2 regions of the Hyphomicrobium denitrificans ATCC 51888 genome follow, and region 2 is predicted to be linked to the other one. Evidence: predicted binding sites of a transcription regulator. Region 2 holds the regulator's gene; the other holds the start of a gene.

Region 1 (11,810 bases), 820 kb from region 2:
AGGGCCGTCACGTCGCACAGATCGCGGCGCGTCTCGCGGGCTGACAAACGCCGGATCGTCGCCGAATAGGCGACGGTCCGCACACGCCGCCACGTGTTGAAGATTAGAGCCTAAGGAGCATTTGAAGTTCGACCATGAAATCCCGTTTCGTACGGGAGAAAGGATTCGTCATGTCTGGCATTCATCACATCACCGCCATCGCAGGCGACGCATCTCGCAACCTGGATTTTTACACGCGGGTGCTTGGCCTCCGGCTGGTGAAGAAGACGGTCAATTACGACGATCCGGGAACTTATCATCTCTATTTCGGCGATGAGGAAGGACATCCGGGCACGATCCTCACGTTCTTTCCTTGGGCGCATGCGCCGAAAGGGAGAGCGGGCGTCGGGCTTGCGCAGCAGACGATGTTTCGCGTTCCCGAAGCAGCGATCGGTTACTGGGCACATCGGCTCGTTGAGAAGGGCGTGCCGCACGAAGCTATCGAAAAGCGCTTCGGGCAGTCCGTTCTGAGCTTCACCGATCCGGACGGCATGAGCCTGGCGCTTGTCGGCGTCGCAGGTGCCGAAACCGAAGCGGCATGGCTGGGAGGCGGGATCGCCGCCGAACACGCCATTCGCGGGTTTCACGGCATCAGGCTTCTGCTCGAAGACGCAAAGCCGACGGCGGCCATCCTGACCGATGTTCTCGGCTTCAGCGAAGGCGGCGTCGAAGGTCCGGTCACGCGTTTCGTCGCCGACGGAACGACGGCCGGTGGCGTCATCGAGATCCGCGAGGCGAAAGGATTTCTCGCGGGCAACATGGGCCGAGGCTCCGTCCACCACGTCGCGTTCCGCGCGGCGACGGACGAAGCGCAGGCCGAAATGCGGCGCAAGCTCGTGAAGGGCCATCGCCTGCACGTCACGGAGCAGATCGATCGCAATTACTTCCGTTCGATCTACTTTCGTGAGCCGGGCGGCGTGATCTTCGAGATTGCAACCGATGAACCGGGCTTCGCGATCGACGAAACGGTGGCAACCCTGGGACAGGCGTTGAAATTGCCTGCCTTCCTGGAAAGCCAGCGGCAAGAAATCGAAGCGAGCTTGCAGCCTTTGGAGCAGGCAGCATGACGACATTGAAATCCAATGTCATCCGCGCGGGCGCACCCATCGGTGCCGCCCGTGCGGCCGTTGTTCTGGTGCACGGACGCGGTGCGAGCGCCGAGAGCATGCTCGGCCTCGCCAACGCGTTCGCGACGCCGGACATCGCTTACGTCGCGCCGCAAGCGCCGTCGGGAAGCTGGTATCCATACTCGTTCATGGCGCCCTTCGCGCGGAATGAGCCGCATCTCGGTCACGCGCTGAGCCTGCTTTCCGACGTCGTCGATGATCTCGGGACGCAGGGCCTGCCGGCAGAGCGCGTCGCGCTTCTGGGATTTTCCCAAGGGGCATGCCTGGCTCTGGAGTTCGCGGTCCGCAATGCGCGGCGCTACGGCGGAGTCGCGGCGCTCAGCGGTGCATTGATCGGGCCGGAGGGCACGACCTGGGATTATCCCGGTCAGCTCGCAGGCACGCCTGTGTTCCTCGGGTGCAGCGATGTCGATTCTCATATTCCGCTGGCCCGGGTTCATGAATCGGCCAACGTGCTTCGCGCGCGCGGGGGCGACGCGACCGAGATCATCTATCCCGGTATGGGTCACACCATCGTGCAGGATGAGATCGACCACGTCGAAAGAATTTTGCGCAGCATAGGCACGGCCGAGGGGTGACGGAATGGAGTTCAACTTTGAACGGCTCGCGGCCGACGACCGTTACAAAATCCTGACGAGCACGATCGTGCCGCGGCCCATCGCCTGGGTTTCGTCAATCTCCAAGAACGGCGTTCGCAACGCGGCGCCGTTCAGCTTTTTCAACGCCATGAGTAAGACGCCGCCGATCATCGCAATCGGAATACAAGCTAATGCCGATGGTTCGATGAAAGACAGCGCGTGCAACATTCTCGACACGCGCGAATTCGTCGTCAACCTCGTGCCCCGCGCTGTCGCCGAGGCCATGAACCTGACATCCGTCGATGCTCCGCCGGATGTCGACGAGTTGTCGATGGCCGATCTTGCAACGTTGCCATCGGTGAAGGTGAAGCCCGAGCGAATTGCAGCGAGCCCCGTCGCGTTCGAATGCCGTTTGCACACCCCGATCGAGGTTGCGCCGAGCCAGCTCATCGTTCTGGGCGAGATCGTCCACGCGCACGTGGCGGACGAATTCGTGCTCGATGCGGAGAAGCACTACATCGACACGCCAGCGCTTGATCTGGTCGGGCGGCTGCATGGGCGCGATTGGTACTCGACGACCAGCGATATCTTTCAGATCGAACGGCCAACGTCCTACAGCGTTCGATCGGGACGCGGCGGCTGAGTTCAGCTGCTCTCGAATTCGACCTCGGCACGCAGGCTCTCGATATCACGCGAGACGGTCGCGACGGCGAGCGTGCGGCCGCTTTTCAGATACGTGACCTTGCAATCGCGGGACGACGGGTCGCCGTCGATCTCGATCTTGTCCCATTTTTCCGCATGGCCGACGTAAGACACCGTGACGTCGAAATGCTGACTCCAGAAGAATGGCGCGGCATCGAAGGGCTGACGACCACCAAGCATGTTGATTGCCGCCGCCTGCCCCTGACGTTCGGCCACCACCCAGTGCTCAACGCGGATCGGCGCGCCGCTATGCGGGTCAGGCCAGCGCGCGATATCGCCGGCTGCGTAAATGCCGGGCACGCTCGTTTGCAGATACTGATCGACGACGACGCCGTTATCGATTGTCAGGCCCGCGGCCTTGGCGAGCGCGGTATCCGGCTGAACGCCGATACCCGCGACGACCAGATCGGCGGGAATTCGATCACCTGACTTCAACGTCACCATGTCTTCGTCGATTGCCACCGCCGTCGTTCCGAAATGGAAGACGACGCCGCGCTCTTCATGGATCGCACGGATCATGTCGCCAAGTTCGGCGCCGAGAACGCGTTCGAGCGGGCGTGACTGGGGGCCGACGACGTGAACTTCGATGTCGCGCGCGCGGAGCGATGCGGCGGTTTCAAGCCCGATGAAGCTCGCGCCGATGACGACGGCGCGTTTGGAATTCTTGGTGTTAGCGATCAGCGCGCGGCTATCATCGAGCGTTCGGAGATAATGCACGTGCGGCAGACCTGCGCCGGGGATATCGAGGCGAACGGGCACTGCGCCTGTCGCCAACAACAGCGCGTCGAAAGCAACATGGCTTCCGTCCGCGAGCGTTACCTCGCGCTCAACGGTATCGATCGCCACGACGCGCGTTTTGAGCCGCACGTCGATCTTCTGTTCGTTATAGAAGTCCGGCGTGCGGAGTGGAATCCAATCCTCTGACGCATTTCCCGCAAGGTAGTCCTTGGAAAGATTGGGTCTGTCGTAGGGCAGCGCGTCGTCGGCGCTCAGGATCGTAACGGTGCCTTTGAACTCTTGCCGGCGAAGCATTTCTGCTGCCGCATTGCCTGCCGCTCCGCCGCCGACAATCACAACCGAGCGAACATGGCTGTCGGGCTTGACCTGCTGCTTTGGTGATTTCTCGATCTTTTCGCGGACGAAAACTGTTTCCCCGCTTTGCTCGATCCGAAAGCAGGATACGGGATTGAGCGCGGGCGCGCGCAACGCTTCTCCCGTCCGCAGGCTGAAGCACGCGTGATGCCAGGGGCAGCGAACCGTGTCGCCCACCATCAATCCTTCGGCGAGCGGCCCGTTGTAATGCGTGCACGTGGCGCCAACAGCGAAAATCTCGGCGCCGGCTTTCGCGAGCAGAACAGCTTCGCCATTGAATTGACCGAGCAGCATCTTGCCGTCCGCAATATCCGATGCCGGAACACCGCGCGCGAAATCCGGGCCGGAAAGTTGCTGCTCGTTCGATGACATGCCTGTTCTCCGTCGTCGTGTTATGCGCCGTTCGGCACCTGCCGTGTTGCCTCGAACAGGAACCACACGCGACGCTCCGTCTCGTCGATCCAATTCTCGAGCAAGCTCGCGGTTGCGACGTCGTTGTGCTCGTCGCAGAGGTCGTGAACTTCCTGCATCGAACGGACGAGCTGCAAGTTGTCGTCGCGCAACTCGGACAACATGTCCTCAGGCGTGACGTAGTCGGCGTCATTGTCGAGGACGCGCTGCAGCTTGGCGATCTGTCCGGTCGAACGCAGCGTGGTGCCGCCGATCTTGCGGGCGCGCTCGGCGATGTCGTCGGTCATGTTGAAAATCTGCGTGCCCTGCTCGTCGAGCATCAGATGATAGTCGCGGAAGTGCGGACCGGACATGTGCCAGTGAAAGTTTTTCGTTTTCACGTAGATGGCGAACACATCGGCGAGAAGAATGGTCAACGCGCCGGCAATGTCCTTGATCGCGTTATCGGAGAAGATCGAAGGCGTATCGAGAGGCGCCTTGCGCCGGGCTTTGGCGGATTCGGGCTTCATGACGGTCTTCCTTATGATGCGGGTTGGCTAACGAGGGGGAGAGTCTGTCTAGCAGACGTATCGTTACGGTTCGGCGAGATGGACAACGCACAACACAATTATTCGCTCCGTTCGTGACGATTATCTGATCAATTTTTTTTGTTCGCGCTGCCGCTCAAACCAGCATCATGCCGCAGCCTTCCACGGCCGGCTACATCCAGGCGTCAGAGCAATTGACGCCCGTCAAGCCTTGGATGGCCGATTGAACTCGAAGGTTCCTTGGGTCCTGTGCGCGCCCGCGCCCGAATGCGTTAATGCTCGGGTTTTTATTGAAACGCGATGCAATCGCGTTGAGCCGCTCGCGTCGCGCGCGGGCTATACGCGGTGTCAACGGTCGCTGGTGGCGGCCAACGCGTGGCTGGGTGATTGCGAGATCTCTTGACCCTTCGCGACGCTCATGTCGTTTCCGCGCCAGACGAACGTATCGCCCGACCAGCCTTCGAGCCAAAGCACCGGCAACAAAAGGTCTCGCGCCATCCATGCGAGCGGCGACATCAGGCGGAGATGCCAACCTGCGACAGATGCCAACACTGCTTCGGCTCCGTACCAGACGCCAACGAGAGCCATCAGAGCGACGAGCGGATCGACATCGAAATTCGCCGCGGCGGCGACGCCTGCCAATATCGGAAAGAAGCTTCCCGCGAAGACCTCCGGCGCATAGAATAACTGGAACGTCGCGCGCCTCAGGCGTGCCCAGCGCACCTGCCGGTCCCACACCTGTCGGAGTTTGCGCGGGCCCAACGGCTGCTCGAAAGGCCGGTCGACGAGGCGCACGCTCAAGCCGCGCGCGCGGACGATCTTCGTTGCGGCGGCGTCTTCGGCGATTTCGCGGCCCAGCGCTTCGATGCCGCCGACTGCGTCCAGAATATCGCGCCGCCAGAGCATCGATTTCCCTTGCGCGAATCCGAAGCCGACGGCGTCGGCCGCCGATTGCCATCTCGCTTGATAGGTATTGAGGAACGCGCATTCGAGTTCGGCTTGAAAACCGATCGGATGACTGCCGACCGGCGGCGAGCAGACCAATCCAACCCCGGGGCCGAAGGCTGCGAACATGTCGTCGAGGTAGTCAGGCGGCATCAAAACGTTGTTGTCGGCAAGGACGATCCAAGGATGGCGCGCGGCTTCCCAGCCTTTGACGATGTTGTTCAGCTTTGGATTGCTCGTCGGGCGATCGTCGCCAATCAGAAGCCGCGCCGGAATGTGCGGATGTTGCGCGATCAGCTTGCGAACCAGCGGCACGGCTGCATCGCCTTCGCGCGCGGCGCAGAAGATGATTTCGTAAGAATCGCTCTGAAGCTCGAATGTCGAGCGCAGGGTCAGCTCATCGTAATGATCGATACCGCAGACGGGCCGCACAATGCTGACCGGCGTCGATTCCGGTTCGCGGCGCTTTTTGCGCGCGAGCACGCGGACGAGTGCGAGAGCGATGGTAATGAGATGTATTGCCGTCGCCAGGGCGCAAAAGATCAATGCCGCCGTCGCCAATCCGGCCATCGTGCCTCCGTCGCAAAACCTATCGCTGAATTTCAGGATTTGATGAAATTTCGACGACGGATCGGCGACGGGCGCATGACAGGCGTGCGAGTTCGCAAGCGGCGTGGCGAAAGAGGTTCGTCTCAGCCGGCCGGCGGTCTTTTCGTGAGACGCGTGTAGAGTGACGTTGCTCCATAAGCGCCGAGCAGCGCCAGCGCCACCATGCCTGCGACCGACGGGAGACCTTCGTTGAGATCCGCGTTGACGAGGCCCCAGTATGCAATCGCTGAGCCGATAAGTCCGCCGATTGTGCCGAGCACGATGTTCGCAAAGCCACGCAAGGAAAGGCCGTACAGGAGCCCGACGATGATGCCGGGATAAAGTGCAGGCCAGAAATGATCGCCCATGAGAGACCCTCGCTCCGAACGCTGAGATAGCTGCATCGTCGATCCGCGCGCGGGATGTCAAGCGAAGGCCCCAAGGCCGCGGCGGATCGTGAGCCGTTGCGCATCAGATCGCAGGACCGGCTCAAACGAAAAAGCTGGAACGAAAAAACCGGCGCGTTGTGCGCCGGTTGAAGTTTCTGCTCGCGCCAGCGAGCGGCCAGTCCAGGAGTGCAAAGCGTGGCTTAATGGAGGTGTCAGAAATCCGGCGCCGGTCCGACGGCCGCGATCGCTGGCAGTGCGTCCCATACCGCCTGCTTGTTCCGGGTTTCAGTCTTTTGCTGGCGCGAAAGAATGTACACCTCGCGGGAAACGCGCGTTTTAATGCGCTTCGGCTGGCCACGCAGCCTCTGGAAATAACTGTAGCGTTCACTCATAGCGACGCGCCCTCCAAAGCAGCTGACGCGTGACGCCGCCGGCGACGGCTGACTGCGTGTGCGATGGCTGCACGCTCCGCGAGAAGCGCGTTTGCGAAACGGCGGCCTTCGAGCGCGTGATAGCTGCGAAGAGCCGCATGAAACTGATATTCGCGCTCGCCATCTTCGCGAATGATCACGCCGGCCTGGTCGTCGCCGACTTCAATGACATACGATTTGGACATAAGTTCATCTGTTGCCGGCGGTTGCGCCAGCATCCTCTGGTCATCAAGTTGTTGGGTCAGTGCGGGAAGGTGATCAGCAGCCACAACAACAGGACATCTGCGCAAATGCGCTCGGTATCTTGGCCAGGGGATTCTTGATCAGGTCAGTCATGGCGGTCTCCATCTGCGGAGCCCACGGCGTGCGTGAGGCTTAGCGTTTGATGACGCGGCGCAAGTCGCTTCCGAAATCACCGCGGCCGACGCAATGGCGCGCCGGCAGATGCAGGAAAGCCGAGTGGCCTCGTAAAGTAAAAGAAGAAGAAGTGGATTGCTTTTCGGGGCGGTTCTGAAACAAATCGCGCACTCGAAGCAAACGGCAGCGCAGCAAGGCATCCGCCAGTCGCCAAGCCATTGTTTCAGCACAGATTTATCGCACCCTTGGGAGCCTTTATGAAGATTTGCATGATCGGAGCGGGTTACGTCGGGCTCGTTTCGGCGGCCTGCTTTTCCGATTTCGGGTGGACCGTAAACTGCGTCGATAATGACCCCAGCCGATTGGCCGCACTCAAAGCCGGGCAATCGCCGATCTACGAGCCGGGCCTGGAAGCGCTCATGGAGCGCAACGTCAAAGCCGGACGCTTGGTGTTCACGGACGATCTCAAAACATCCGTCGCAAATGCCGACGTTGTTTTTCTCGCGGTCGGAACGCCGATGCGGCGCGGCGACGGCTATGCGGATCTTTCCTACGTCTTCTCGGCGGTCGAGGAGACGGCGCAATATCTCGACGGCTTCACCGTCATAACGACCAAGTCGACGGTTCCGGTCGGCACAAGCCGCGAAATCGAACGGCGGCTCAAGGCGAAACGTCCGGATGCGGATGTCGCGGTGTGCTCGAATCCGGAATTCCTGCGCGAAGGTTCGGCGATCCAGGACTTCACGCATCCCGACCGCGTGCTCGTCGGAACCGACGACCCGCGCGCACGCGACGTCATGGAACGCCTTTATAAGCCGCTTGCGCTGCGCGGCTCTCCCGTCATGTTCGTCGAACGGGAATCGGCCGAGCTCGCGAAGTATGCCGCGAATGCGTTTCTTGCGCTCAAGATCAGCTTCATCAATGAAATCGCGGATGTTTGCGAAGCCGTCGGCGCCGATGTGCAGGAAGTTGCATCAGCCATCGGCCGCGATCGGCGAATTGGCGACAAGTTTCTGCATCCGGGCCCGGGTTATGGCGGGTCGTGCTTCCCGAAAGACGTCTCGGCGCTGGTCAGAACGGCGCGCGAAGCGCGTGCTCCGGTCTCGATCATCGAGCAGGTCGAACGGGTCAACCACGAGCGCAAACTCGCCATGGCGGTGCGCATCGAGGCCGCCGCGGGCGGTTCGGTGCGCGGCAAAACCGTTGCGATCCTCGGCGTGACGTTCAAGCCGAACACCGACGATATGCGCGATGCACCGAGCTTGCTGATCGTTCCAATGCTGCAGGAGCGTGGCGCAACGGTCCGGGCCTGCGACCCGCAAGGCCGCAAGCAAGCCGAGCCGATGCTTCCCGGCGTGACATGGTGCGAAAGCGCCGATGAAGCCGCCACCGGAGCCGATGTGCTGGTAATCGTCACCGAGTGGAACGAATACCGCGCGCTCAATCTCGAAGCGATCAAGTCGCGCATGAGCGGCAGCACCATCGTCGATTTGCGCAACGTCCTCGACCCTGCGGCGGTCCGGGAGCTTGGCATCGCGTACACCGGCATCGGCCGCGGCAGGCACACGGCCAGCCAAAAGTCCGGCTGATCGTCATTCGATTCGGCGTTCCCTGTTGGCGAGGCATCGCATCTCGCCAATAGGACAAGTTGCTGATGCTCGTTATTGTTATCGCCCTGATTGGTGAGGCGAATCGGCAGCAGCAATCCGATTTAAGGCGGAGTTTCCCGTTCCGGCGACGACCTCGCGCAAGCTTCAGATTGCAAGCTTGCCGCGCAGCGCATCGGGGACCCTCGCTTTATGGCAGCAACAAAGACCGCAGACAGCGGCATCGGAGTCGTATTGGGCCAGCGCGACGCTGGTCTGGCGGTCGGCGTCGTCGCCATTCTGACAATCCTGTTCCTGCCGCTGCCCTCATTCATGATCGACATGGGGCTGGCGCTGTCGATCGCGCTGTCGATCCTCATTCTGATGGTCGCGTTGTGGATACGACGCCCGCTGGAATTCTCCGCGTTCCCGACCATTCTGCTGATCGCAACGCTATTACGACTCGCGCTCAACGTGGCGACGACGCGCCTCATTCTTTCGCAAGGCGCGGAAGGCCCGGCGGCGGCAGGCCATGTCATCGCGGGCTTCGCCCAGTTCGTGATGGGCGGCGATTTCGTCATCGGCATCATCGTCTTCATCATTCTCGTCACCGTCAACTTCGTCGTCATCACCAAGGGCGCGACGCGTATCGCTGAAGTCGGCGCGCGGTTCACGCTCGACTCGCTGCCCGGCAAGCAGATGGCGGTCGACGCCGATCTTTCGTCCGGCGCTATCGATGAAAAGGAAGCGATCCGCCGCCGCCGCGAACTCGAAGAAGAAAGCCAATTCTTCGGCGCTATGGACGGTGCCTCGAAGTTCGTTCGCGGCGATGCCATCGCTGGCCTGATCATCACGGCCGTCAACATCTTCGGCGGCGTGATCATCGGCGTGACGCGCCACGATCTGCCGTTCGAGCGCGCGCTCGATACGTTCGTCAAGCTGTCGGTCGGTGACGGTCTCGTCACGCAGATGCCGGCGTTGATCGTGTCGCTTGCGGCCGGTCTGCTCGTTTCCAAGGGCGGCACGCAGGGCTCGACCGAAGGCGTAATCGTCAGCCAGTTCGGCAACTATCCGCGTGCGTTGATGCTCGCGGGTGGCGTGATGGCCGTTCTCGCCACGGCGCCCGGACTCCCGCTGCTGCCGTTTGCCGCCATCGGCGGTGTCCTGGCCTTCATAAGCATCGGCCTGACCCGGCAGAAGGAAGCCGGAGCCCGCGCGGCCGAATCGGCCAAGACATCCGATCAGGCGCTGTCGCCGGAAGAACAATCGCGGCAATCCATTCGCGATCAGCTCAAGACGACGGAAATCGAGATCTGCTTCGGCAAGCAGATCTCGACCGTTCTGATGCGTCCGAGCAGCGATCTTCCGCAGCGCGTCGCGAAGATGCGCCGCAAGTTCGCGAAGCAGTACGGCTTCGTCGTTCCGGAAATCAAACTTGCCGAAGATCTTTCGGTGCCGTCGAAGAGCTATCAGATCAAGGTGCACGGCACGGTCGTCGCCAACGCAGAGCTTCGGCTCGGCGACGTGCTCGTCGTTGTCGGCGACGGCCCGAAACCTGACACGCCAGGCGATGAGACGCGCGAACCGGCGTTCGGCATGAAGGCGATCTGGGTGCCCGATATCTTTACAAATGCATTGAAGCGCGACGGGTTCGTGCCGGTCGAAAATTCCTCCGTGCTTCTCACGCACGTGGCGGAAGTCATCCGCAACAGCCTCGCGCAGCTTCTGTCTTATCGCGACCTGCGTTCGCTTCTCGATCGGCTCGATCCCGAATATCGCAAGCTGCTCGAAGAAATCTGTCCGTCGCAGATTTCCTATTCGGGTCTGCAAGGCGTTCTGAAGATGCTGCTTGCGGAACGGATTTCCATTCGCAACCTGCATCTCATCCTGGAAGCGGTTGCTGAAATCGCACCATTCTCGCGCAAGGCCGAGCAGATCACAGAGCATGTGCGCATGCGGCTTGCGTCGCAAATTTGCGGCGATCTCAGCGACAACAACTATCTGAAGATCGTTCGTCTCGGCAACAAATGGGAAGTCGCGTTCCATCAGGCGTTGCGCCGCGACGCCAAGGGCGAGATCATCGAATTCGATATCGACCCGCGTCTCATCGAGCAATTCGGCGGCGATCTCGCGCGCGTCGTGCAGCCGCTCATGGATGCCGGTCATCAGTTCGTTCTGGTCACGGCTGCCGAGACGCGGCCCTACGTTCACACCGTCACAGAGCGTCTTTACGGGACGCTGCCGGTGCTCTCGCATCTCGAGATCAGCCGCGGCGTACAGATTCAGTCGCTCGGCTCGGTTTCATGAGCGAGCTGACGCAGCAGACGCTTCTGGTTCCGCTTATCGTTTTCTGCCGTGTCGGCGCGTGCTTCATGGTGTTGCCTGGGTTTTCGAGCGATCGCATCCCGGTGCAGCTCCGACTTTTCGTCGCGATCGCCATTTCGCTTGCGATCATGCCGATCGTTTACGACGACGTGCGGCCGGTGGCGGCAGGCCCTGCCGAGGGACTGGTTTCGATCATCGTCACTGAAAGTCTGGCAGGCTTATTCCTCGGTTTCATCGTACGCATCTTCTTTCTCGCGCTCGAATTCGCGGCCATTGCGATGGCCAACCTCGCCGGCTACGGGTCGGCATTCTCGCACGCGATCGAAGGCAACGATCCATCGACGCCGTACTCCGTCTTCGTAACACTGCCCGCCGTCGTGATGTTTTTCGTGGCCGACCTGCATATCGCCATCATCCGAATGCTTCATAATTCGTATGCGGCGCTTAAAGTTGGCTCCGAATTCGCAGCGCCTCCCAATCTTTCGATGATCGTCTCGACGTTCGGCTCGGCGTTCAAGCTGACACTGCAGCTCAGCGCGGCGCTCGTCGTTTATTCCGTGATGGTGAACCTCGCGTTCGGGTTCCTCAACAAAATGATCCCGCAGATTCCGTCATACTTCGTCTCGACGCCGTTCGTCGTTCTCGGCGGGCTCATCATCCTGCTGCAGATCGACAGCGGAATAATCAGCATCTTTTCTTCGCTCGTGATGCAG
Region 2 (11,810 bases):
AGGTCGAAGGCGGACGCGGGCGGAAGACCGTCGACAACGATCCGGCCTCCATCAACGCCATGTTCGACGACGCCCTGAGCGCTTTCATCTCCGTCCTGGACCAGCACACCCTGGCCGAGCTCGCGAGCCAGAAATCGCCTCTCGGGGTATCGAATGCCGATCGCGACGGCGAAGACAGCCGCGGTACGAAAACGCGCGCCAAGAAGCCCGCAGCGCGTGCCGCGCGACGGAGCTGATTGCCGCCGGAGAGGCAATGTCGCTCATTAAAAATTGGCTGCCGCCCGCACCCTCGACGAATGCGTCTGCAGGCTTTGCAGCATTGAGCGCAGTCGCTTTGCTGGCGTTGATCCCGATGTGGCTGTACGCGGGGGAACAATGGCGCCTGAGCCTTGGCGTCCTATGCGGGTTGCTCGCAGGCATCAGCGCGGCGCTGGCATGGAACAGTCGCCCCAAGCCTGAAAAAATGGCCGAAGCCATTGCAAATTCTGGGGCAACGGAGAAGCCGTTTTCCTGGCCGGATCTCGTGGCTGCGATCCCCGATCCGACCATCGTTCTCAACCGTTCGTCGGTCGTGCTGAATTACAACGCCGCGGCGCTCGCCATTTTCGAAAGGCTGACGCAAGGCCGGCCGCTCGAGCACGTCAGCCGCGACCCGGAACTCATCGCCGCCGTTACCGGAGCTTTCGAAACCGCCCAGAAACGCAAGGCAATGCTGCTGCCACGCGGCGGCGGCGGCCAGCGCTTCATCGCGACGGTTGCGCCGTTCGGAGGCGAAGCCGGACAGCCTGCCGTCGCCGCCTTGATCACGATCCATGACGAATCGGAACAGCATCGCGCCCTTGAGATGCGGACCGATTTCGTCGCCAATGCCAGTCACGAATTGCGTACGCCGCTCGCGTCCGTCCGCGGCTTCATCGAAACGCTGCAGGGCCCGGCGCGCAACGACGAAGTCGCACACGACCGCTTTCTCAAAATCATGGCCGAGCAGGCCGAACGCATGACGCGCCTCATCGACGACCTGCTTTTGCTCAGCCGCGTCGAAGAGAAGGCCAACCTCAATCCGACCGGGCAGGTCAGGCTGAGCGAATTGCTCAACGAGGTGGTGCGCGCGCTGACGCCTGTATCGGAAGAGCGGCAGATTACGATCACCGTCGAGCCGGAATCATCGCCACTCGTCGCAAAGGGCGAGCGCGACGAACTTTTCCAGGTCTTTCACAATCTGATCGAAAACGCCGTCAAATACGGCCGCGTCGGCGGCTCGGTGAAAGTCCATCTCCGGGAAAGCGAACGCGATCCGAGCAAAAAACGTGTGGCCGTTACTGTCACCGACGACGGCCCCGGCATCGCACCCGAGCACCTCCCGCGCCTCACGGAACGCTTTTACCGCGTCAGCACCGAGCATAGCCGCCGGATCGGCGGTACCGGCCTGGGCCTCGCCATCGCCAAACATATCCTGACCCGCCATCAGGGCGAGCTGTCCGTCGACTCGGTCGTCGGGCGCGGAACGACCTTCAAGGTATCTCTTCCAAAATATAAATAAATCAACGACCTGAACTGTCACAAATACATAGCATCAAACGCCTACAAAGGCCCCGTCGCTGAATGACAGCCTTGTGACACAGCCCTCTTCAAGAGCTTGGCCGTCGCAACTGATCATTTCGCTGTCAGTCCTCATTCAAGAAGGACGGGTACTGAACAGAACCAAGGGGATAGCCGGAACAGAGGTCACGCGTTCAACACCTCCGCCTGGCTAGGAATCGTTCAAAAACAAGGCGTTAACGTTTCATAAACTCTTGAACTAAGTGGACTACAGAGTGCGCGCCGGGCCTGGGGGTCCGGCAAATGGGGGGACAAGGCTTCGAGCCCCCGCTAAGAGGAGATTTAGAGTGAGACAGTCTTTTGTTGCGCTTTTTGCGGCGCTGGCGGCCACTGCCGCAGCGACTGCGCCCGTCAAAGCCGACATCTCAGGCGCGGGCGCTACGTTCCCTTATCCCGTGTACGCAAAGTGGGCTGACACCTACAAAAAGGAAACCAACGTCGGTCTGAACTATCAGTCGATCGGTTCCGGCGGCGGCATCAAGCAGATCATCGCCAACACGGTCACCTTCGGCGCGTCCGACAAGCCCCTCTCCGGCGAAGAGCTCGAGAAGAACGGCCTCGTCCAGTTCCCGACCGTCATGGGCGGCATCGTTCCGGTCGTGAACATCGACGGCATCAAGCCGGGCGATCTCGTTCTCGACGGCCCGACCATCGCCAAGATCTATCTCGGCGACATCAAGACCTGGGACGACCCGGCGATCAAGAAGCTGAACCCCGACGCGAAGCTTCCCTCTGACGCCATCGCCGTCGTCTTCCGTTCGGACGGATCGGGCACGACGTTCGTCTGGACGAACTACCTTTCGAAGGTCAGCGAAGAGTTCAAGTCGAAGATCGGCTCGAACACGTCGGTTCAGTTCCCGGCCGGCATCGGCGCCAAGGGTAACGAAGGCGTTGCCAACAACGTGATGCAGACCAAGGGCTCGATCGGCTACGTCGAATACGCTTACGCCAAGCAGAACAAGCTCTCGCACACGAAGCTGATCAACAAGGACGGCAAGACGGTTGCGCCGGTCAAGGAAGCCTTCCAGGCCGCTGCCGCCAACGCCGATTGGGCATCTGCTCCTGGCATGGGCGTCATCCTGACGGACGAGCCGGGTGCCGAATCCTGGCCGGTCACCAACCCGACCTTCATTCTGATCCACAAGAAGCCGAAGGACATTGCCGCCGCGAAGGACGCACTCAAGTTCTTCGATTGGGCTTACACCAATGGCTCGGCTGAGGCTGAAGCGCTCGACTACGTCCCGCTGCCCGCCGGCGTCGTCGCTCAGATCAAGAAGAGCTGGGCTGACATCGTCGGCGAAGACAACAAGCCGGTCTTCGCAACGAACTAAGACGACTGCAATACTGGAGGCGCTTTCATCGGCGCCTCCTTCACCTTGCCCATTTACGGTTGGACCTGGAGCATAGATTTTGAGTTTCCTGACCGATCTTCAAGTTCAGCCGTCAGCCTCTCCGGCAGAACGGCGGAGCGTTCTCGGAACCTTGCAAAGGTCCGACGTCTTCTTCCGGTATCTGACGCAGTCGTCCGCCTACTTCGTCCTGGCGCTGCTGACCGCGATTTTCGGATCTCTGATCGCCGGCGGCTACCTCGCCTTCTCGACCTTCGGCTTCAGCTTTCTGACAACCGAATCCTGGAACCCGGTCACTGAAAAATTCGGCGCCGTCGCGCCAATCTACGGAACGATCGTCACCTCCGCGATCGCCATGCTCATCGCCGTGCCGATCAGCATCGGTATCGCGGTATTCCTCACCGAACTCTGCCCGATGGTGCTTCGCCGGCCGATCGGTATCGCGATCGAACTGCTCGCCGGCATTCCGAGCATCATCTACGGCATCTGGGGCCTCTTCTTCTTCGCCCCCTTTCTGCAGCGCAACGTGCAGCCCGAGCTGATTGCCTTGTTCAAGGACGTCCCCGTCCTGAATAGCCTTTTCGCCGGACCGCCTTACGGCATCGGCATCCTGACCTCCGCGCTCATCCTCGCGATGATGGTGCTGCCGTTCGTGACCGCCGTTTGCCGTGACGTGTTCGACACCGTCCCGCCGGTACTTAAGGAAGCGGCCTACGGCATGGGATGGACGACGCGCGAAGTCGTGAGAAACGTCGTCATTCCCTATACCCGCGTCGGCATCATCGGCGGCGTCATGCTCGGCCTCGGCCGCGCCCTCGGCGAAACGATGGCCGTGACCTTCGTCATCGGCAACGCACACCGCGTTTCAGCTTCCATCCTGGCGCCTGGCACGACGATCTCCGCGACCATCGCCAACGAGTTCACCGAGGCTGTCGGCGACCTCTATACCTCATCGCTGATCGCCCTCGGCCTCATCCTGTTCTTCATCACCTTCGTCGTTCTCGCGCTTGCACGGCTCATGCTGATGCGCATCGAGAAGAAAGCGGGAGCGTAACATGGCACTCGATCGTGGCCGGTATCAGCGCCGGCGCATCAGAAGCAGGATTACCGTCTGGCTGTGCTGGGCGGCGGCAGGCGTGGGCCTCGCAATCCTCGGCATCATCCTTGCGACGCTGCTCTACAAAGGCTTCGCCGGGCTCGGCATCAACGTCTTCACCGAGATGACCCCGCCGCCAGGCAGCGACGGCGGCCTGCTGAACGCCATCGTCGGCAGCCTCATCATGACGGTCATCGGCGTGCTGATCGGAACTCCGATCGGCATTCTCGCCGGCACCTACATGGCCGAGTACGGGCGCTACAGCAAAATCACGTCGTTCGTGCGCTTCATCAACGACATCCTGCTGAGCGCGCCGTCGATCGTGACGGGCCTCTTCGTCTACGAATTGCTCGTACGGCCGATGGGACACTTCTCGGCGATCGCCGGCTCTGCCGCCCTCGCCGCGCTCGTCATCCCGACGGTCGTCCGCACCACCGAGAACATGCTGCTGCTGGTGCCGAACACGCTGCGCGAAGCATCGTCCGCTCTCGGTCTCCCGCAGTCGCTGGTCATCCGGAAAGTTGCCTATAAGGCGGCGCGCGCCGGCATGATCACGGGCGTGCTGCTCGCGATCGCCCGCATCAGCGGCGAAACCGCACCGCTGTTGTTCACGTCTTTGAACAACCAGTTCTGGTCCACCAACCTCAATGCTCCGATCGCGAGCTTGCCGGTGGTCATCTTCCAATACGCTCTGAGCCCCTACGAAGATTGGCAGCGTCTCGCCTGGACAGGCGCGCTTCTGATCACAGTCGCGGTTCTGACAATGAGTATTCTCGCACGTTGGCTAGGTTCTTCGAGGTCCCCACAATGAATGTCATGTCCAAGGATGTGGACTCCGCGCTTACGGAAAAGATTTCCGTCCGCGATCTGAAGTTCTTCTACGGGTCGTCCCTGGCCCTGAAATCGATCTCCATGCCGCTCTATGAGCGTCAGGTGACGTCGTTCATCGGACCGTCCGGTTGCGGCAAGTCCACACTGCTGCGCGTTCTCAATCGGATGTACGATCTCTATCCGAACCAGCGCGCCGAAGGCGAAGTCCTGTTCGACGGCGAGAACATTCTCAATCCGCGCCAGGACCTGAACCTTCTTCGCTCGCGCATCGGCATGGTGTTCCAGAAGCCGACGCCGTTCCCGATGTCGATCTATGAAAACATCGCCTTCGGCGTCCGCCTTTATGAGCGCCTGCCGAAATCCGACATCGACGCCCGCGTCGAAAGCGCGCTCGAAAAAGCTGCTCTCTGGAAAGAAGTGAAGGACAAGCTGCACAGCAGCGGCCTGAGCCTTTCCGGCGGCCAGCAGCAGCGCCTTTGCATCGCGCGCACCGTCGCGATCCGTCCTGAAGTCATTCTGTTCGACGAACCGTGCTCGGCGCTCGATCCGATCTCCACGGCACGCATCGAAGAATTGATCGATGAGTTGAAGAACGAGTTCACGATCGCGATCGTTACGCACAACATGCAGCAGGCGGCCCGCGTCTCGCAGAAGACCGCCTTCATGTACCTCGGCGAACTGGTCGAGTTCGGCGATACGAAAAAGCTGTTCACCAATCCCACGGACACCCGGACGCAGGACTACATCACCGGCCGCTTCGGCTAGTGACCGCTTCCAGAGGCCCACGAATTTTAGGACCGACTTAGATGAACGAACACACCGTCAAGTCATACGAAGACGAACTGAAGCTCCTTGACCGCCGCATCGCCCAGATGGGCGGCTACGCGGAAAAGCTTCTCGTCCAGGCGATGGACGCCCTTGAACGCCGCGACCCGAATCTCGCCGAAACGGCTGTTTCGAGTGACGCGATGCTCGACCAGCTCGAGCGCGAGGTGCAGGACCAGGTCATTCTGATGATCGCCCGCCGCCAGCCGCTCGCGAACGATCTTCGCCACATCATGACGGTCCTCAAGGTTGCGGGCGACCTCGAGCGCATCGGCGACCTTGCCAAGAATATCGCCAAGCGCGCACTGGCGGTGGCTTCCGAAACCTACCCGAAGCCGTTGATGACCGGCATGCGCCACATGACGGAAATGGTGCAGGCTCAGCTGCGCGACGTTCTCGACGCGCTCGCCACCCTCGATGCCGATAAGGCGATGAAGGTCTGGCTGAGCGATGAGCAGGTCGACGCGATGTACAATTCGCTGTTCCGCGAGCTTCTGACCTACATGATGGAAGACCCGCGCAACATCGGCCTGTGCACGCATTTCCTGTTCGGCGCCAAGAACATCGAGCGCATCGGCGATCACACCACCAACATTGCCGAGAATATTCATTACCTCGTCCACGGCGTTCCGATCGCCGACGACCGTCCGAAGGGCGACCGCACGTCGTCGACCCTGATCACGCCTCGCGAATAATCGAAGGACCCAAGGCGTAATATCATGGCCGCCAAGATCATCGTCGTCGAAGACGAAGCACCGCTCGTTGAGCTTCTGAAGTACAATCTCCAGTCCGAAGGCTACGACGTCGTGCACGCGGCCGACGGCGAGGAAGCCGAACTGCTCTTGGCGGAACAGAGCTACGACCTTGCGATTCTCGATTGGATGATTCCGAAAATCTCCGGCATCGAGTTATGCCGGAGACTTCGCAATCGCACCGAGACGCAGAACCTGCCGATCATCCTGCTGACGGCGCGCGGCGAGGAAGCCGATCGCGTGCGCGGACTGACGACCGGCGCCGACGACTATGTCACCAAGCCTTTCTCCGTTCAGGAGCTGATGGCACGGATCAAGGCGCTCCTGCGCCGTGCCGCTCCCGAGCGCATGAGCGACATCCTCGTCTCCGGCGAAATCGTCATGGATCGCGGCGCCCACAAGGTCACGCGCGGCGCACGCGAAGTTCGCCTCGGACCCACCGAATACCGGATGCTCGAAGTTTTCATGGAGAGCCCGCGCCGTGTGCTCTCGCGAAATCAGCTTCTCGACCGCGTCTGGGGTCAGTCGTCCGAAGTCGATGAGCGCACGGTCGACGTCCACATCGGACGTTTGAGAAAATCGCTGATCCGCGGCAACGAAAGTGATCCGATCCGCACGGTTCGCGGCGCGGGTTACGTGTTCGACGGCCGCGAGGCCGACGCTCCCGTCTAAATTCTAGCGCGACGCTGCGATCGATCGCCTTCACGAGCGGCATCGCGTCACGACGCCAGGACCCTTCAGCTTTCCGCATCGAGACAGCGCGCGATATTGCGCGCCAGCCCGTGCATCAGATCGAAATAGAGATCCGGTCCAGGCGTCAGCGTCAGCCCTTCGGCGTCGAGCGTTCCCGAACGGGCCTTCGTTGCTTCAGTAACGGCGCTGATGAGCTTCGGCTGGAAGTCCGGCTCGCTGAACACGCAGACGGCGCCGAGCGAGACGATCTTGCGCCGAACTTCCGTCAGACGCCGCGCGCTCGGCGGAATGTCCGGGCTGACTGTGATCGATCCGACGGCGTTCAGTCCGTAGCGATGCTCGAAGTACTGCGTCGCATCATGAAACACGATGAAGGGTTTATCCCGAACTCGACTAAGCTCCGTCGCGATGTCCTGGTTCAACGCATCGAGACGCCGATCGAGCGCCGCTGCATTGGCGGTGAGCGTGCTGGCATGCTCCGGATAGCGCGCCGAAAGCGCCTGCGTCACGCTCGCCACGATCGCCTTGGCGTTGCGCGGGTCGAGCCAGATATGCCCGTCCTTGCCGCCCTCCTCGTCATCGTGACCGTCATGCGCTTTGATGTCCGCATGCTCTTCGTCGATCGCGTGCACATGGACGTGCGGCTCGAACGTTCCGCCGCGCCGTTGGTCGAGCAGCGCAATGCCGGGCGCGTCCGCGAGCGTCACCACGTTGACGCTCGGAGGCAGGGTTTGCACGATCTTGTGCGTAAAGGGCTCCAGCGCATCCGACGTGCGGATGAAGATATCGGCATCGTTGATCGCGCGCGCCGTCGAGGGTCTGAGCGTAAACGTGTGCGGCGACGCCGCGCCGTCAACGAGCAGCACCGGCACGCCGACGCCCGCCATGACCTCGCTGACGAGCGCATGGATCGGTTTGATGGTCACGACGACCTTCGGCGTCTCCGCGGCCGCTCCGGCGCCGGAAAAGATGGCGGCCAGCAGCATGATGCCGGCACCAACGCGCGCCGGACTGAATTTTGCCATCGAAACCCTGTCGAATGCTATAAACATCGTATAATATAACAAGACGAACGAAACGCTCACAAGCTCAAACCGCGTCAGCACCATAGGCTGCGGATTGATCCTGGTGTCGCATTGTCGCCACGTTCGCAATGCGACGGTAAAGGGCGACACCGAAGCGTCGTCGCGTTGGGGCAAGGATAGAGGTCGACGAGTGATTTTAAGCAATAAACGGATCGGCGTGCTCTTCGCTCTCGCAGCCTGGCTGATACTGCCGGCGGCGGCGTGGTCCCATCCGCATATGTGGATCACTTACGAGATGACCATCAACTACGATAAGGGCATGGTCACCGGCGTCGACCATATCTGGTCGTTCGACGACGCTTACTCGGTCATGGCGCTCGAAGGTCTCGATACCAACAACGACGGCAAATACGATCAGGCCGAGCTTGAGCCGCTGTTGAAGGTCAACATGGATGGCCTCAAGGACTTCAACTACTTCACCGTCGCAAAGCTCGGCAGCGAGACGCTGCAGTTTTCACCACCCGAGAATGCGCGGCTCGAATACACGAACAAGGTTTTGAAGCTTCATTTCCACCTGTCGCTCGTGAAGCCCGTGTTCTCCGATGCGCAGGGTCTGACGATCGCCGTGTTCGATCCGTCCTATTTCATCGCCTTCGAGCCGGAAGCGACCGATGCGGTGAAGCTCGCGGCCGCTCCGGCAGGATGCAGCGCGACGATGATCGACCCCGAGGCCGAAAAGGTCGATGCACAATCGCAAAAGCTCGGCGACGCGATCGCACAGCAGTTCGGCGGAGCCGCAATCGGATTTGGCTCCTACAAAACCGTGGCGCTCAGCTGCAAGAAATCATAGTTGCTGAGGAAACCAGCGTGCCAGAACGCGCTTATTCCTCTATGGCTGGACCGCGAAAATCGCTGCCGTTTCATTTTGAGACAGCGATTAACTAGCTCTTTAATTTTCGCCGCCGCCCGGCCCGATTAGATTTAAATTTGAAGCATCGCGGTTCGTACAATCGGATTACGCCATGCGCAGATTACTCGTTGGCTTTTTCTTTGCGCTCCTGATGAGTTTGCCCCTCGGAGCATCGCGCGCCGACCTCGACATCACCAGCACGCCCTCGAACGTCGATTTCGAATTGGTCGTCGTCGAAGCCGATGGCTGCATTTACTGCAGGCTCTTCAGACGCGACGTGCTCCCGGCCTACGAAGCCTCCAAGCAAGGCAAGGACGCGCCGGTACGCTTCCTCGATGTCAACGACATCGAAACCGCTCGCCTCGATCTGAAATCGACCGTCGATGTCGTCCCGACATTCGTGATTGTGAAGTCGCAGCATGAAGTCGGCCGGATCTCAGGATACATGGGGCCTGAGAACTTCTTTCATTCGATCAAGTATCTGATCGCCTCTGCGCCTTGAGCTTGCACCGGCTGCGCATCCCGCCATTCGCTGCGATGCGCTTGAGATCGCACGATCTTTCCTCTATTTGACTGAACTGTCGCACCCCTGGTGGAACAGTCAGAAGGAAGGTCGATATGAGCGTCAATTATGCCGATGACATCAAGCGCTATCAGCCGAACGTCGACGACAAAGTCGTTGCGGCGATCGTCAAGCACCTTGGCATCGCCCTGAGAAGCGCGGATGCATCACTCGTCTCGTGCTCGAGCAAGGACGAACTCGCAACAGTGCGCGAAAGCTGGCTGAAGAAGAAGCTCGGCCTGACGGACGACGACGCCAAGCTCGACAAGGTCATCGCCGACGTTTGCACGACGATGAAAGCCGAGACGCGCAAGAGCCGCGTCACGTTCTATTATCTGATCGCCGAAAAGACCGGAAAACTCGCCAGCCTCGCTGGGGCGTAATCACGTCCCCAGCGCACCGGCACAATGTAGAAGAGCAGTGTCAGGCCGCGACGGCCTTGGCCTGCTCGGCCGTCTCCGCGATGTAGCTCATCGCCGCCTGAACGCCGCCCTTCTTGTAGGGCACGCCCGCCAGCTCGAAGCCCATTTCGACGCCCGTCAACGCGCCGAGAACCGTCAGCTCGTTGGTGTCGCCGAGATGACCGATGCGGAACGCTTTGCCCGCGAGCCTGTTGAGCCCGGTGCCGAGCGACATGTTGAAATTGTCGAGCACGATCTTGCGGTAGGCGTCGGCATTATGCCCGTCCGGCATGATCACGGTGGTCACCGCAGGCGAATAATACTTGGCCTCGCGGCACTGCGTTTCGAAGCCCCAGGCGGCAACCGCCCGGCGCGTCGCTTCCGCAAGACGCTCGTGCCGTACGAACACGTTCTCGAGGCCTTCCTCGTGGATCATGTCGATCGCTTCGGCGAGGCCATAGAGCAGGCCGGTCGCCGGAGTGTACGGGAAGAAGCCGTTCGAATTGTTCGCCAGCATATCGCTCCACGAGAAATACGAGGTGCGAAGCCCGGCCTTTTTCGACGCCTCGAGCGCCTTGGCGCTGATGGCGGTGAACGACAGGCCCGGCGGCAGCATCATGCCCTTCTGCGAACCCGAAACCGTAACGTCGATGCCCCATTCGTCGTGCCGCAGATCGGCGCACACGAGACCGGAGATGCTGTCCGTCATCAGCAGCGCGGGATGCTGCAGGGCGTCGAGCGCCTTGCGCACTTCATCGACCCGCGTCAGACAGCCCGTCGACGTTTCGTTATGCACGACGCAGACGGCCTTGATCTTGTGACCCTTGTCGGCCTTGAGCGCCTTTTCGATCAGGTTCGCGTCGGCGCCGATGCGCCAGTCGGTAGGAATGACTTCCGTTTCGAGTCCGAGCCGCGCAGCCATCGCTGCCCACAGCACGGCGAACTGACCCGTCTCGCACATCAACACCTTGTCGCCGGGCGACAGCGTATTGGTCAGCGCGGCTTCCCACGCGCCGGTGCCGGACGACGGATAGATGATGACGTGGCTCTGCGTCTTGAAAAGGCTTTTGATGCCCGAGAGCACACGGCGGCCGAGCTGCTGAAACTCGAGACCGCGATGATCGAGCATCTGACGCGACATGGCCGCCAAAACCCGTTCCGGAACAGGCGTCGGCCCTGGAATCTGCAAGAAATGTCTGCCGGGGCTGCGAGGCTCTCTCGTCATTGTCGTCCTCAAAAAGTGGGAATGCGCTGCTGGGTGTCCTAGTACGCCCGTCCGCCGGATACAATTGGCAGAAATGCCCAACTGGCCCCTGGCACGGCGCGTTTTGTCTCGGCTGGCTATAACCCGAGAAAAATCGCTTCCTCCCACGCACAAGGCAGGAAGCCGGCCGCTACCTTGCAACTTTTCGAGCCCTGGCGCATCAAACGGCGACCTGGCGTCGACCGGTTTGTGGGGAAGCGGTGCACATGAACCATACACTTTTTGCAGCCCGTACGGCGAGCGAAGCGAAACGGCTGCTCGATTCAGGTCAGCTGACCTCCGAAGCGCTTGTTTCGTCTTGCCTTGCGCGAATATCGGACCGCGACGCGGCGGTCGGCGCATGGACGACGGTCAATGCTCAGCGGGCGCTCGAAGCCGCGCGAGCGAGCGACAAGCTGCGCGCCACTGGTGCATCTCTGCCGCCGTTGTCCGGCATTCCCGTCGGCATCAAGGATGTCATCGACACCAAGGACTTTCCGACCGAGTACGGCTCCGAAGTCTTT

What was found. Region 2 encodes PhoB, which activates phosphate uptake and scavenging genes when phosphate is short. Its sites were predicted from a motif close to TGTCATNNANCTGTCAT; they were not measured.
Positions count from the first base shown of each region.
Region 1: a site for PhoB is predicted at 6,056-6,072, ahead of HDEN_RS15080 (ceramide glucosyltransferase). Genes of this name have one in related genera too.

Region 1 covers NC_014313.1:3,116,575-3,128,384, forward strand. Annotated here, with positions in the region: gene wrbA (NAD(P)H:quinone oxidoreductase) at 1-44, shown strand, start outside; gene HDEN_RS15055 (ring-cleaving dioxygenase) at 171-1,106, shown strand; gene HDEN_RS15060 (alpha/beta hydrolase) at 1,103-1,744, shown strand; gene HDEN_RS15065 (flavin reductase family protein) at 1,749-2,387, shown strand; gene HDEN_RS15070 (FAD-dependent oxidoreductase) at 2,390-3,910, opposite strand; gene HDEN_RS15075 (Dps family protein) at 3,931-4,458, opposite strand; gene HDEN_RS15080 (ceramide glucosyltransferase) at 4,825-5,991, opposite strand; gene HDEN_RS15085 (hypothetical protein) at 6,114-6,377, opposite strand; gene HDEN_RS15095 (hypothetical protein) at 6,787-7,014, opposite strand; gene HDEN_RS15100 (UDP-glucose dehydrogenase family protein) at 7,444-8,775, shown strand; gene flhA (flagellar biosynthesis protein FlhA) at 8,986-11,079, shown strand; gene HDEN_RS15110 (flagellar biosynthetic protein FliR) at 11,076-11,810, shown strand, end outside.
Region 2 covers NC_014313.1:299,289-311,098, reverse strand. Annotated here, with positions in the region: gene HDEN_RS01455 (RrF2 family transcriptional regulator) at 1-236, shown strand, start outside; gene HDEN_RS01450 (ATP-binding protein) at 254-1,540, shown strand; gene pstS (phosphate ABC transporter substrate-binding protein PstS) at 1,887-2,930, shown strand; gene pstC (phosphate ABC transporter permease subunit PstC) at 3,010-4,002, shown strand; gene pstA (phosphate ABC transporter permease PstA) at 4,004-4,855, shown strand; gene pstB (phosphate ABC transporter ATP-binding protein PstB) at 4,852-5,640, shown strand; gene phoU (phosphate signaling complex protein PhoU) at 5,682-6,395, shown strand; gene phoB (phosphate regulon transcriptional regulator PhoB) at 6,420-7,124, shown strand; gene HDEN_RS01415 (zinc ABC transporter substrate-binding protein) at 7,190-8,170, opposite strand; gene HDEN_RS01410 (DUF1007 family protein) at 8,361-9,020, shown strand; gene HDEN_RS01405 (thioredoxin fold domain-containing protein) at 9,193-9,582, shown strand; gene HDEN_RS01400 (DUF2853 family protein) at 9,699-10,025, shown strand; gene HDEN_RS01395 (pyridoxal-phosphate-dependent aminotransferase family protein) at 10,066-11,268, opposite strand; gene HDEN_RS01390 (amidase) at 11,514-11,810, shown strand, end outside.